Regions from separate parts of the Isoptericola sp. NPDC057653 genome, predicted to be linked through region 1. Evidence: riboswitches for the same ligand, from Rfam matches in the RefSeq annotation. Region 1 holds a riboswitch; the other holds the start of a gene.

Region 1 (7,206 bases):
ACGTCAGCCCGTCCAACACCCTCGAGACGGTGGCCGCGTACCGCGCGGCGTTCCGCCCGGGCGTGCTCGCCGCCCCGTACGTCGTCGTGTCCGCCGACGTCCTCGTCGCCGAGACCACCGAGCGCGCCCGCGAGCTCGCCGCGCCGTTCGCCGACTGGGTGCTGTCCATCCGCCGCGGCACGGACGGTGCGATCGCCTACCCGCGGCCCGCCGACGCCACGCCCTGGGCGGAGCGCCCCGAGGACGAGCGCGCCGTGGTCGCCGACCGCGTCGACACCCGCGTCGTCGGCGACCCCGCGACCGTCGTCGAGCGGCTCGGGACCCTGGCCCGCGTGACCGGGGCCGACGAGCTGCTCGTCACCACCGCCACCCACGACCCCGCCGACCGGCGCCGGTCGTTCGCGCTGCTGGCCCAGGCGTGGGGCACGGCCGGGGGCGACCCGGCGCGCCTGCCCGCCCTCGCCTCGTCCCTCTGACCCGCCCGACCCACGGACCTCCCAAGGAGCGACATGACCACCACCCCTGGCACGACCGGACCGACCACGACCTCGGGCACGCCCGCGCCGCAGCCCGCCGGCGAGGCCGGCGCGCGGGTCGAGCGCGGCGCCCTGCTGATCGACGTCCGCTCGGCAGGCGGGCGCGCCGCCACCGGCGACATCCCGGGCGCCACCCTGGCGGACCGGGACGACCTCGACGCGCTCTTCGGCCCCGCCGGCGCCCCCGCGATCTCGCTCGACACGCCGGTCGTCGTGGTGTGCGGCTCGATCAACGGCTCCGGCCCCGTCGCCGCGGCGCTCGCCGCCCGTGGCTACACCGACGTGACCCACGTCGACGGCGGCTTCCCCGCCTGGAAGGCCGCCGGGCTCCCGGCGACCGCGCCGCCCGGCGCCGACAGCTGACCCACCCGGACACGCACGCAAGGAGAACCTCATGCCCGTCGAGTTCCTCGGCATCGCCACGACGAACGACGCCTCCGAGACGTCGGCCCGCACCACCGCCCCGTTCGACCCCGCCTACCTGGAGCGCATCGTGCGCGCCCACGAGGACCACGGCTGGACGCGGGTCCTGTTCGCGTACGGGTCCTCGGGCCCGGAGCCGGCCGCCCTCGCCGCGCACACGGCGGCGCGGCTGCAGAGCATCGAGCTGCTGCTCGCGCACCGGCCCAACGTGTCCTACCCGACGTACGCGGCCAAGACGTTCGCCACCCTCGACCAGCTCTCCGGCGGCCGCCTGTCGGTGCACTTCATCACCGGCGGCAACGACCACGAGCAGGGGCGCGAGGGCGACCGCCTCACCAAGGACGAGCGGTACGCCCGCACGCACGAGTACATCCGGATCGTCAAGCAGGCGTGGACGAGCCCGGAGGCCTTCGACCACCACGGCGACCACTACGAGTTCGAGGACTTCGTGCTGGACACCAAGCCCTTCGAGGGCCACGTGCCCACGATCTCCTTCGGCGGGTCGTCCGACGCCGCGTTCCGCGTGGGCGCCGCCGAGGCGGACATCTACGCCGTCTGGGGCGAGCCGCTGGCCCGCACCCAGGAGCAGATCGACCGCGTGCACGCCGAGGCCGCCGCCGCGGGCAGGACGACGCCGCCGCGGATCCATGCCGCGTTCCGCCCGATCATCGCGCCCACCGAGGAGCTCGCCTGGGAGAAGGCGCACCGGGTGCTCGACCGGATCGAGGGACGCAAGGCGGCCCTGGGGGGCCAGCTGTCGCGCCGGCACCCGATCGACGGGCCCGAGAACGCCGGCTCGCAGCGGCTGCTCGAGATCGCCGCGGCCGGCGAGCGCTACGACACCGCGCTGTGGACCGCCACGGCGAAGGCCACGGGCGGCGCGGGCAACTCGAACGCGCTCGTCGGCACGCCGGAGCAGGTCGCCGAGGCGCTGCTCGCCTACTACGACCTGGGCGTGCGGGTCGTCTCCGCCCGCGGCTACGACCTGCTCGACGACGCGATCGACTTCGGCCGGTACGTCATCCCCCTCGTGCGCGAGGGCGTGGCGGCGCGCGACCGTGCCGCCGAGTCCGCCGAGGCCGCGGCGGGCGGCGCCGCGCGCGCCGAGGAGCGGGTGGCCTGATGCGCTTCCAGCTGCTCGACATCGTGTTCAACCCGCCGCACCCGGTCACGGGCGAGGCGGTCGCGCCGGCCGACCGGCTCGAGCGCGTCGTCGAGCACGCCGTGCTGGCCGAGGAGCTGGGGTTCGACTCGTTCGCGGTGGGGGAGCGGCATGCCGGCGACGTGCTGTCGTCGGCCCCCACCGTGATCCTCGGGGCGGTCGCGGCCCGCACCCACCGGATCCTGCTCTCGACCGGCGTCACCGTGCTGTCGCTGCTGGACCCGATCCGGGTGGCCGAGGACCTGGCCACCGTGGACCAGCTCTCCCGCGGGCGGCTGGAGATCGTCATCGGCAAGGGCAACGAGGAGCTGCAGTACCCGCTGCTCGGCCTGGACATCGCCCGGCAGTACGAGTACCTCGAGGAGAACTACGAGCTGCTGCGGCTGCTGCTGTCGGAGGAGGACGTGACGTGGTCCGGCCGGCACCGGCACGCGCTGGAGCACGCCACCACGCTCCCGCGACCCTTCGCGGGCCCGTTCCGCGTCTGGCACGGCTCGGCGACGAGCGAGTTCGCCGTCGACCTGGCCGCCCGCTGGGGCGACCCGATCGTCAGCGCCAACGCGCTGCAGCCGCGGGAGAGCTACGGGGTGCTCATCGACCGGTACCGGGAGCGGTACGCGGCCGCCGGGCACGACCCGGCGCAGGGGTTCGTCGGAGCAGGGTCGGGCGGGCTGTTCCTCGCCGACACCACCGAGCAGGCGATCGAGCAGTACCGGCCGCTGTACGAGGGCCAGGTCGCGCGGCTGCGGGCGCGGGGCTACGACCCCGCCACCCACGTGGGCAAGGCCCTCGCGTTCGAGACGATCGAGGACGCCGTCGAGCGCGGGCCCGCGCTGGTCGGCTCGCCGGAGCGGGTGGCGGAGAAGATCCTCGACTACCACGGGACCTTCGGGCACGTGCTGCAGTCGGTGTCCGTGAACCACCTGCTCGAGCCGTCCCACCAGGAGGAGGTGCTGCGCCGGTTCGCCGCCGAGGTGGCTCCGGTGGTGCGCGCCGAGGTCGCGACGGACCTGTGGGGACCGGCGGACGCGCGCCGCGCGGCGGGCTTCACCGCGACCGAGCACGCCGCCGTCCCGGCCCCCGCCTGAGGTGCGCGCGTGAGGCCGACGGCGTTGTCCGGCATGCGGTCACGGTGTCGACCGGATCGTGAACGGCGAGGAGGATGTCCCAGGAACCGCCCGCGCGCCCCCGAGGGAGAACCGTGACCGACAGGCCGATCACCCAGCTCGTCGTCCTCGGCGTGCTCGTCGTCGTGACCGTCGTCCTCGGCGCGGTCTGGCGCTCGCGGCAGGGCCGCGTGCGCCCGGCGCCGGCCCGCCGGGACCTCGCCGTGGACTGGGCGGCCCGTGGCGTCCGCCTGGGGGAGCGGGTGACCTTCGTCCAGCTCTCGGCCGAGGTGTGCGCCCCCTGCCGCGCGACGGCCCGAGTGCTCCGCGGCCTCGCCGAGCGCGAGGACGGCGTCGTGCACCACGAGCTCGACGTCGAGGAGCACCTCGACCTCGTGCGCGAGCTGGGCGTGCTCAAGACGCCGACCGTGCTGGTGCTCGACGCGGCCGGGGCCCAGGCTGCCCGCAGCAGCGGCGGCATGTCGCCCGCCCAGGCGCGCCACGCGCTGGAGGCCGCGCTGCCGGTGCCCGCCGGCGCCGCGTGACCGTGCACCCACCCTCGACCGGACCCCGGAGGCGACGATGACCCGCGAGACCACCACCACGCAGGCACCGGCCGGCATCGACCCGCGCGGTCCACGCGTGGGCGCGGGCATCACCGCGCTGCTGCTCGCCGTCGTCGTCCTGCTGGGGGCGTCGCCGGCCGGCCTCGTGCTCCTCGCGGTCGTGGCCGCAGGGTTCCTGCTGGGCGCCGTCCGGGGCGCCCAGGGCACGGTGCAGGGCTGGCTCTTCCGGACGCTCGTGCGCCCGCGGCTCGCCCCGCCGGCCGAGCTGGAGGACCCGCGGCCGCCGCGGTTCGCCCAGCTCGTCGGGCTGGTCGTGACCGGCGTCGGCGTCGTCCTCGGGCTCGCGGGGGTCCTCGCCGCCGTGCCCTGGGCCGCGGGGATCGCGTTCGTGGCCGCGGGCCTCAACGCCGTCGTCGGGCTCTGCCTCGGGTGCGAGCTCTACCTGCTCGGCGCCCGCCTGCGGCCCGCCGCCCGCTGAGCCCGGCCGCTCCACGGCCCACCGCCGGCCCACCGGCGGCCCACCATCGCCCGGCCCCGCCCGTCTCCCGACGGGCGGGGCCGTCGTGCGTCCGGGCCACGTGCGCGGGCACCCCGACGTCCGTGATGTGAGACGACGCGTCCAACCCTTGACTCCCGCGGTCGCGGCGGCTTCCCTGCCGCCCAGGTGACGAGCGCCAGCACCCAGGCCCGGCTCGCTGGCCAGCAACCCTTCGACGTGACGGGGTGCTCCGGGAACGACCTGACCACGCCGCGCCCGCGGCGGGGTAAGCACGGCTCCGGTCGTCCTCGACCGTGCCCGGCGCGACGCCGGGCACGCGGACGGCCCGCCACGACCACGAGGAACCGCTCGCGATGACCACCACCCCCCGCACCCTGCGCCGCCCCGCCGTGGGGCTCGCCGCCACCGCGTCGGCCGCCGCGCTCCTGCTGAGCGCCTGCTCGACCGGCGCCGACGCCGCGTCCGGTGCCGGCGCGTCGGCGGACGCCGACCCCGTCGCCGGTGGCGACCTGACGTTCGCCATCACCGTCGACTCGCACTGCATCGACCCGCAGCAGGTGGGCAACAACGACGCGATCGCCGCCGCCCGGCAGACCGTCGCCTCCCTGACCGCGCAGGACCCGGGGTCCGGGAAGATCCTGCCGTGGCTCGCCGAGAGCTGGGAGGTGAACGACGACGCCTCCAGCTACACCTTCCACCTGCGCGACGACGCCACCTTCGCCGACGGCACCCCCATCGACGCCGAGGCCGTCAAGACCAACTTCGACGCCATCGTCGACCTGGGGGCCGTCGCGTCCCTCGGGTCGCAGTACCTGGTCGGCTACGCGGGCACCACCGTGGAGGACGAGCGCACCGTGACCGTCGACTTCGACGAGCCCAGCGCCCAGTTCCTGCAGGCCACGTCGACGTTCTCCCTCGGGCTGCTGTCGCCCGCCTCGGCAAAGCTGTCGGCGGAGGACCGGTGCGCCGGCAAGTACGTGGGGTCCGGGCCGTTCGCGGTGAAGTCGTACACCCAGGACCAGGAGATCGTCCTGGAGAAGGTCAAGGGCTACGCCTGGGGCTCGGAGGCGAACGCGCACACCGGCGAGGCCTACCTGGACACCGTGACCTTCAAGGTCATCCCCGAGGCCGGCGTGCGCACCGGCTCCCTGCAGTCCGGGCAGGTCGACGCCACCGCCGCGCTCAACGCCGTCGACCTGCCGCAGTTCGACGGCCACGGGTTCTGGCTGCAGTACCGCGCCAACCCGGGCGTCGTGTTCAACCTGTTCCCGAACGAGTCCAGCCCGCTGGCCGCGGACGAGGCGGTGCGGACGGCGATCGTCAAGGGGATCGACCGGCAGCAGATCGTGGACACCGTCCTGACGCCGCAGGACCAGCCGGCCACGGGCGTCCTCTCCCACTCGACGCCGCTGTTCGAGGGCGCCGACGACCTGCTCGCCTACGACCCCGACGGCGCGAAGAAGATCCTCGACGACGCGGGCTGGGTCACCGGCGCCGACGGCATCCGGGAGAAGGACGGGACGAAGCTCTCGACGACGGTGACGTTCTGGCAGGTGCCCGAGCCGCTCGAGCTCGTGCAGCAGCAGCTGCGCCAGATCGGCGTGGACCTGCAGCTCAAGCACGTCACCGTCGCGGAGTCGGAGGCCGCCAAGGAGTCGGGCGACTTCGACTTCGACTACTACAACCTCACGCGGTCCGACGCCGACGTGCTGCGCACGATCTTCTCGGCGAACGCGCGCAACATCAACCAGCGCGATCCCGAAGAGGTCGACACGCTCCTCGACGACTCCGCCGCCGCCACCGACCCCGAGGAGCGGAAGAAGCTCGTCGCCGAGGCGTCCCGGCTCCTGATCGAGCGTGGGCACGCCATCCCCGTCTACGAGCTGTCGACCACGATCGCCGCCGCCGACCGCGTGCAGGGGCTCACGTTCGAGGCGTCCTCGCGGCTGGACTTCTACGACGCGTGGGTGACCGACGGGGCGGAGGGGTGAGATGACGCGCTACCTGCTGCAACGCGCCGGGCAGGGGGTCTTCGTCCTCTGGGCCGCCTTCACGGTCGCGTTCTTCGTCCTCTACCTGCTGCCGAGCGACCCGGCCGCGCTCGTGGCGTCCGGGGGCGGCGAGGTGAGCCAGGTCGACCCGGCCCAGCTCGCCGCCCTGCGCGCCGAGTACGGCCTCGACCGCCCGATCCTCGTGCAGTACGGCGACGCCCTCCTGGGCGCGCTCACCGGCGACTTCGGCAGCTCCTACGTGAGCGGCGCGTCCGCCACGTCGCTCGTCGCGCAGGCCCTGCCCGAGACCCTCAAGCTCACCGGGGCGGCCCTGCTGCTCGCCGTCGTCGGCGGGACGGCGGTGGCCGTGGCCAGCGTCTTCCCCCGGGCGCGCCCCCTGCGGCAGGCGCTGTCCGCCCTGCCGCCCCTCGGCGTCGCCCTGCCCACGTTCTTCGTGGGCCTGGTGCTGCTGCAGTGGTTCTCGTTCCGGGTGCCGATCTTCCCGGCGATCGGCAACGAGGGCGCGATCAGCCTCGTGCTGCCCACGGTCACCCTGGCCGTCCCGGCCGGGGCGCAGCTCGCGCAGGTCCTGTCCCGCTCCCTGCGCGGCACGCTCGGCGAGCCCTACGTCGAGACGGCGTGGGCGAAGGGCGCCGGCCGCGCCCGCGTGCACCTCGCGCACGCCCTGCGCAACGCCGCCATCCCGGCGTTCACCGTGCTCGGCGTGATGGTCGGCGGGCTGCTCGGGGGTGCCGTCGTCACCGAGACCGTGTTCTCCCGGGCCGGGCTCGGCCGGCTCACCGTGCAGTCGGTCAACCAGCAGGACGTGCCGGTGGTGCTGGCGATCGTCGTGCTCGCGGCGCTCGTCTTCGTCGTCGTCACCCTCGCGGTCGACCTCGCCTACCCGCTGCTCGACCCGCGGA
Region 2 (7,206 bases), on a different contig from region 1:
GTTCCTGCCGGCCTCGCCGTCGGGGCCCCGGAGGGTCACGACCCGGCGGCGACCTCGAGGCGGTGGACGGCGGTGATCGGCGTCCCGTCGGGGGCGCGGGCGTCCAGCACGACCTCCGCGGAGCCGGCCCGGTTGGCGGTGAGCTCCACGGTCTCCTCGTCCGTCGCGTAGGCGCCGTTGGGGAGCGTCCAGACCCAGTGCGCGGCGCCGTCGACGTCCGCCGTGAGCGTCACCGGCGTCCCGACGGTCGCCGTCGCCGGACCGGAGATCGACACGCTGGCCCCGCCCGAGGCCGACGACGGGTGGTCGTCCAGCCAGAGCGTGCCGCCGACGCCGGCGCCGAGACCGAGCGCGGCACCCGCCACGGCGGCGACGACGGCGCGCGCGGGGCGGCGGCGCCCACGTCCCGCGGGCGTGCCCGTGCCCGTGCCGTGCGCCGGGTCGAGGGCGCGCTCGACGTCGGCCAGCCAGGCGGCCGCGTCGGGGTGCCGCCTGGCGGGGGAGCCGGCGAGGCTGCGGCCCAGCGCGGTCGTGAGGGCGCGGGGCGGCGAGGCGCCCTCGGTGAGCCAGGTGACCAGGGCGGACATCGCCCACAGGTCGGCGCGCGTGTCGACGGTGCCGGGGCCGTCCTGCTCGGGTGGCCGGAAGCCCTCCGTCCCGCCCGCGACGGTCAGCCCGGAGCTGAGCGCCAGGTCCTTGCACATGCCGAGGTCGGCCACGACGAGCCGCTCGTCGGCCCGCACGACGGACGAGGCGGCGCCGTCGCCGGCGCCGTCCGGGCTGGTGCGCAGCAGCACGTTGCCGGGGCTGAGGTCGCGGTGCACGAGCTGCGCGGCGTGCACGGCCTCGACCGCCGCGGCGAGCCCGCGGGCGACGGCGAGCACGTCGGCCGGCGTCGCGGTCCACCCGTCGGCGCGCAGCGCGCCGACGCGCTGCGCCAGCGTGCCGCGGTCCGCGTGCTCCAGCACCAGGTACGGCTGCTGGCGGTCGCTCTCGCCGATGTCGTGCACGGCCACCACGTGCGGGCTCGCCACCCGGCGCAGCGCGCGGCCCTCGGCGATGAACCGCTCGCGGATCTCCGGGTTCAGGCTGTGGTTCTCCGCGAGGACCTTGACCACGACGACGTCGTCGAGCCGTTCGTCGACGGCGCGGTGCACGGTGGCGAACGACCCTGCGCCGATCACCTCGCCCACCCGGTACCGGCCGAGGAGCCGCTCGTTCGCGCCGGTCCCGGCCATCAGGGCACGCCCCCGAGCGCCGCCGCCACGAGGGCGCGGCCCCGGGAGATCTGGGACTTCACCGTGCCGACGCTGCGCCCGAGGCGCTCGGCGACGTCGGCGTACGGCAGGCCCTCGATGTCCCGCAGCGTGACGGGCTCGCGGTAGAGCTCGGGCAGCGCGGCGAGCGCGTCGCGCACCGTGGCGCGGGTCGCGAGCAGGGAGCTCATCCGCTCGGACGGGCCGACGTCGTCGTCGGGCAGCGTCGTGGTGGCCCGCTGCCGGCGCAGGTGGTCCACCACCCGGTGGCGGACGATGCCGTGCACCCACGTCGTGACCCGCGACCCGCCCGCGAACGACCGGACCGACGTGGCCACGGAGATGAGCACGTCCTGGCCGACGTCGTCGACGGCCGCCTCGTCGAGCAGCGAGCTGCGCACGAACCGCTGCACGACGCCGGACTCGTCCAGCTGCTCCACCAGCAGCTCCGTGGCGAGCGCGGAGCCGCCGGCGGCGCGGTGCGCGAGCAGGTCGAGCACGTCGGCCGCCTCGTCGCCGGCCGCGGCGCGGGCCGCGTGCCGGGCGCCCTGGGCGTCGCCGGCGTCGAGCGCGTGGGCCACCTCTCCGACGAGGTCCCCCGGGGGCGCGCCTGGGGGCGGGGTGGTCCGGCTGGGCATGCCGTCAGCCTCTCACGCGACCGCATCGTGAGAACTCCGGGGGCCCCGCTTGACGGGGTCGTGGTGCCCCCGCACGATGGTCCGCAGGTCATGAGTGCCAGCGCGAAGCCCCGGCTCGCTGGCCGGCAACCCTCCTCTCGCGGCGGGGTGCCCCGGGTGACGACCTGGCCCCCGCGCCGTCCGGCGCGCGGGCAAGCGCGGGGAGCCACCTCCCCGGCACGACCGAGGAGGACCACGCATGACCACTCTCGCCACCGCGCCCGCCGTCCTGCCGGACGCCGCGCCCACCGCCCCGCCCGTGCACGACGTCGCGCCCGTCCTGCCCGTCGTCGGCGCGGACACGCTCGTCCCGCTCGTGGACGGCCGCCGGGTGCCGTACGCCAACCTCGACGTCGCGGCGTCGGCCCCCGCGCTGCAGGCCGTCGCCGACCGCGTCGCGCGCGTCCTGCCGCTGTACGCCAGCGTGCACCGCGGCGCCGGCTACCTGTCGCAGGTCTCGACGGCGCTCTACGAGACCGCCCGCCGCACGATCGGCGCGTTCGTCGGCGCCCGCGAGGACGACCTGACGATCGTCACCCGCAACACCACCGACTCGCTCAACCTGCTCGCGGGCTGCGTGCCCGCCGACCCGGTGACGGGCGAGCCGGGTCGCGTCCTCGTGCTCGACATCGAGCACCACGCCAACCTGCTGCCCTGGCAGCGCGTCACCGACGCCACGGTCGTGACCGGCGGGCCGTCCGTGTCGGCCACGCTGGCGGAGATCGAGGAGGAGCTGGCCGCGGGGGTCGCCACCGGCCGCCCCTACGCCCTCCTCGCGCTCACCGGCGCCTCCAACGTGACGGGCGAGGCGCTGCCGGTGGCCGACGTGGTCGCCGCGGCCCACGGCGCGGGCGCGCGGGTCGTGCTCGACGGCGCGCAGCTCGTGCCGCACCGCCGCTTCTCCCTCGCGGGCACCGGCGTCGACTACGTCGCCTTCTCCGGGCACAAGACGTACGCCCCGTTCGGCGCGGGCGCCCTGGTCGGGCGGCGCGACTGGCTCGACGCCGGCACTCCCTACCTCGCGGGCGGCGGCGCCGTGCGCCGCGTGCGCACCACGAGCACCGACTGGCACGAGGGCCCCGCCCGGCACGAGGCCGGCTCGCCCAACGTCATCGGCGCGGTGGCGCTCGCGGCCGCGTGCGACGAGCTCGCCGCGCTGGACGCGCGCTCCGCCGTCGAGCACGAGGACGCCCTGCGCCACCGGCTCGTGGAGGGGCTGGGCGCCCTCGACCGCGTCGAGGTCGTGCACGTGTGGGACGACGCCGTCGACCCGGTGGGCGTCGTGACGTTCACCGTCACCGGCTACGACCCGGGCCTTGTCGCCGCGTACCTGTCGGCCGAGCACGGCATCGGCGTGCGCGACGGCCGGTTCTGCGCGCACCCGCTGCTCGGGCGGCTCGGCTTCGACGCCGGCGCCGTGCGCGCGTCGGTGGGCCTGGGGACCGCGGGCGAGGAGGTCGAGCGGCTCGTCGCCGCCGTCGGCGCGCTCGTCACCGCGGGGCCGCAGGCGCAGTACGACGTGGTGGACGGCCTGTGGGTCGTGGTCGACGACCCGCGCCCCGTGCCCGACGGCTCCGGCCTCGAGGGGCTGCTCGCCACCGCCGCGCTCGGCGCGGACGAGGCCTTCGGCTGCCTGCCCGACGACCTCTGACGGTCCGGGGCGCGCCGAGGGCCCGGGAACGACGACGGGGTGCCACCGTGCTGGTGGCACCCCGTCGTCCGCAGTCGGTCAGCCCTTGAACGCGTCCTTCGCGTCGTCCCCCGCCTGCTTGAGGTTCGCGCTGGCCTGCTGGGCCTTGCCCTCGGCCTCTTTCTTCTCGTCGTCGGTGAGCTTGCCCGCTGCTTCCTTGACCTTGCCCTCGGCCTCCTCGGCGAGGTGCTTGGCCTTGTCACCCAGTCCCATCGGGGCTCCTTCCGTCGGACGAACAACCTCAGGAACCGAACGTAGGCGGCCGTCCGCACGCTCGCACCCGGGCGTCTCAGCCCGTGGGCCGCGGCGTCAGGCGGCGACCGCGAACGCCACGCAGAGCGCGGCGACGGTGAGGTCGAGCCCGATGCACCACACGGCGAGGGAGCGGTGCACGACGACGTCGCGGCGGTAGTGCACCAGGTCCCACGCGACGTGCGCGGCGAGGGCCACGGCCGCGACGACGAGCCCGACGCGCGGCGGCATCGCCACCGCGGCGATCGCGACCCCGTAGTACGCGGCCATCGCGACGGCCTGCGCGAGGGTGGTCGGGCGGCGGCGGGCGAGCCCGTAGACCAGGAAGGCCAGGCCGACGACCCCGAACGACGCCCAGCGCGGCACGCCGGCGTACTCGAGGAACGGCAGGACGCTGGCCACCGGGACCATCGCCCAGCCCACCCAGCGGCGGCCGGTGGCGGCGGCCGCGAGGTAGCAGACCGCGGCGACGCCGACGGCGGTGGCCGGCACGGTGGCGGTGGTGGTCTCGGCGGGGGAGCCGCCGGCCGCCTCCCCCTCGGCGCCCAGGCCGAGGACGATGCCCAGGCCGGAGACGATCCCCACGACGATCCACAGGGCGTTGACCCACCAGCGCGTGGTCGCGGGCGTCCCGCGGGCGCCGCTCTCGGTGGTCGTGTCGAGTCGTGCTGCCTGCGGTGCTGCCTCGAACGATGCTGCTTCGGACTCCGGCATGGCGTTCACTCCCTTGTGTACCCCAGAGGGGTATATACCCCTCTGGGGTACCGTAGCGCGGACGGCGCGCGAAGGGAAGGGGTGGGCGCGGACCGGGCTGTCACCAGGCCGGCGGGCGCCGCTCCGGCCAGCGCAGCCGGTCCTCGAGCTGCGCGGCGAGCGCGAGGACGGTCGGCTCGCCCCCGGGACGGCCGATCACCTGCACGCCCATCGGCAGGCCGTCGTCGGTCCAGCGGGTCGGCACGGTGATCGCGGGCAGGCCCGCCACGTTGAGCATCGACGTCCACGGCGTGTACTGGCACTGCTGCTCGAAGTTGCGCTCCGGGTCCTCGGCGTCGAACCAGCCGACGGGCCGCGGCGTCAGCGCGAGCGCCGGCGTGACGACGGCGTCGAACCGCGACACCTGCGCCACGAGGCGGCGCTCGAAGGCGGTGAGCGCGCGCAGCGCCTCCGCGACCTGCCGCGCGGGCACCTCGCGACCGCGCCCGATCAGCCAGCGGGTGAGCGGCTCGAGCCGGTCGAGGCGCTCGGGGTCGTCGAGGGGCACGGCCGAGGCGCCCGCCATCCACAGGGTGCGGAAGGCGGGGCCGTACGCCGGGTCCGGCTCGAGCGCCAGGCCCTCGATCTCGTGCCCGAGCCCGGCGAGCGCGGCGACGCCCGCGTCCAGCGCGGCCCGCGCGGCGTCGGACGTCGTGATGGCGTAGAAGTCGTCCCACGCCGAGTCGGTCGTGACGCCGACGCGGAACCGCCCGCGCACGTCCTCGCCGCCGCTGCCTGCCACCTCGCCCCGGCGCGCCGCGGCCAGGTAGTCGCCGGCGCGGGCGGACGGCGCCCGCAGCGTCAGCGGATGGGCGACCCGGCCGTCGGGAGTCCAGGTGAGCATGCCCTCGAGCAGCAGCGCGGCGTCCTCCGTCGTGCGGGCGAGGGGGCCGTTGACGACCAGGCCGCCCAGGGACTCCTGCCCGGACCCGGCCGGCACCAGGCCGCGGCTGGGCTTGAGCCCGACGACGCCGCACGCCGCCGCGGGGATGCGCACCGAGCCGCCGCCGTCCGACCCGGCCGCGCACGGCAGCAGGCCCGCCGCGACGGCCACCGCGGCGCCGCCGCTCGACCCGCCCGCCCCGAGGGAGGGGTCCCACGGGTTGCGGGCCACCGGCCCGGCGAGCGGCTCCGTGTAGGCGGGGAAGCCGAGCTCGGGCGCCGTCGTGCGGCCGAGGCTGACCATGCCGGCGGCGTCGAGGACCTCGACGATCTCGTCGCTCACGGGCGGCACGACGGCGTCGTCGCCCGCGAACGCGCGGGAGCCGAACCCGGCGGGCACGCCGGCGCGCATCCACAGGTCCTTGTCCCCGCCCGGCAGCCCCCACAGGACGGCGCGGCCGTGCGCGCCGTCGCGCTCGAGGCCCGCCGCCCGCGCGCGGGCGGCGTCCGGCGTGACGGTGACGAACGCCCCCAGGTCCGGGTTGGCGCGCTCGATCCGGGCCAGGAAATGGTCGGCCACCTCCGTCGGGGTGAGCTCTCCCGCGCGCAGCAGGTCGCGCAGCCGGGTGGCGGTCATCTCGTGCAGCTCGTCCATGTCTGCACGCTACCCATCGGCCCGCGCCCGTCGTCGGCGAGGATGGTCCCGTGACCCACGACCTCGTCCTCGCCGGCCACGGCGTGCGCCTCGAACCCCTCGAGCCGCGGCACGCCGCGGCGCTGTTCCCCCTCGTCGACGCCGACCTCTGGTTCGGCATGACGTCGCCCGTCCCCGCGACCGTCGCGGACCTCGAGGCGTGGATCGTGTCGGGCGTCACCACGCCGGGCACGACGGCGTTCGCGGTCGTCGGCGCCGACGGGAAAGTCCGCGGGTCCACCCGCTTCTACGACCGGGCCGCGGGCCGCGTCGAGATCGGCACCACGTTCTACGGTCGCGGCTGGTGGGGCGGCACCACGAACCCGGCGTGCAAGCTCCTGCTGCTGCGGCACGCGTTCGAGGAGTGGGGGCTGCGCCGCGTCGCGCTGCGCGCCGACTCCCGCAACGCCCGGTCGTGCGCGGCCATCCAGCGGCTCGGGGCGAAGCCGGAGGGCGTGCTGCGCAAGCACCGCGTCGCCGCCGACGGCACGGTGGGGGACACCGCGTACTTCTCGATCGTCGACGACGAGTGGCCCGCCGTCCGCGCCGGCCTCCTGGAGCGCCTGGCGCGCTGACCGGACGGGTGCTCGACAGGTCGGCGGCGAGCAGTGGTGGGAGCCTGGACGGGTGACCACCGAGGACGCCGCCACGGCCGATCCCGCCCCGGGCCCCGACGAGCGGGACGACCGGGGATTCTTCGGCCACCCCCGTGGCCTGTCGACGCTGTTCGGCCTCGAGGTGTGGGAGCGGTTCTCGTTCCTCGGGATGCAGGCGATCCTCGTCCTGTACTTCACCGCGACGGTGGCCGACGGCGGCCTGGCCATGGAGTCGGGCAACGCGGCGTCGATCGCGGCGGGCTACGGCACGATGGTCTACCTCGTGTCGGTGGGCGGCGGCTGGGTGGCCGACCGGGTGCTCGGCTCGTACCGGAGCGTCCTGTGGGGCGGCATCCTCATCGCCGCCGGCCACTACACGATGGCGATCCCCGCCGAGGCGTCCACG

Evidence for each region. A riboswitch is a leader RNA that binds a small molecule or an ion and turns the genes downstream of it on or off. The one in region 1 is predicted to bind S-adenosylmethionine.
Region 2: linked by a shared signal. The riboswitch ahead of ACFU9A_RS04960 (aminotransferase class V-fold PLP-dependent enzyme) and the one ahead of ACFU9A_RS13700 (ABC transporter substrate-binding protein) in region 1 are both predicted to bind S-adenosylmethionine.

What each region holds. Positions count from the first base shown of each region.
Region 1 covers NZ_JBHVHP010000002.1:535,915-543,120, reverse strand. Annotated here, with positions in the region: gene ACFU9A_RS13730 (LLM class flavin-dependent oxidoreductase) at 1-476, shown strand, start outside; gene ACFU9A_RS13725 (rhodanese-like domain-containing protein) at 510-899, shown strand; gene ACFU9A_RS13720 (LLM class flavin-dependent oxidoreductase) at 931-2,082, shown strand; gene ACFU9A_RS13715 (LLM class flavin-dependent oxidoreductase) at 2,082-3,209, shown strand; gene ACFU9A_RS13710 (thioredoxin family protein) at 3,323-3,772, shown strand; gene ACFU9A_RS13705 (DUF4395 domain-containing protein) at 3,810-4,271, shown strand; SAM riboswitch class IV at 4,457-4,570, shown strand; gene ACFU9A_RS13700 (ABC transporter substrate-binding protein) at 4,646-6,283, shown strand; gene ACFU9A_RS13695 (ABC transporter permease) at 6,285-7,206, shown strand, end outside.
Region 2 covers NZ_JBHVHP010000001.1:1,088,330-1,095,535, forward strand. Annotated here, with positions in the region: gene ACFU9A_RS04950 (protein kinase) at 36-1,238, opposite strand; gene ACFU9A_RS04955 (RNA polymerase sigma factor) at 1,238-1,894, opposite strand; SAM riboswitch class IV at 1,981-2,098, shown strand; gene ACFU9A_RS04960 (aminotransferase class V-fold PLP-dependent enzyme) at 2,133-3,584, shown strand; gene ACFU9A_RS04965 (CsbD family protein) at 3,663-3,836, opposite strand; gene ACFU9A_RS04970 (hypothetical protein) at 3,933-4,589, opposite strand; gene ACFU9A_RS04975 (amidase) at 4,690-6,165, opposite strand; gene ACFU9A_RS04980 (GNAT family N-acetyltransferase) at 6,216-6,779, shown strand; gene ACFU9A_RS04985 (peptide MFS transporter) at 6,832-7,206, shown strand, end outside.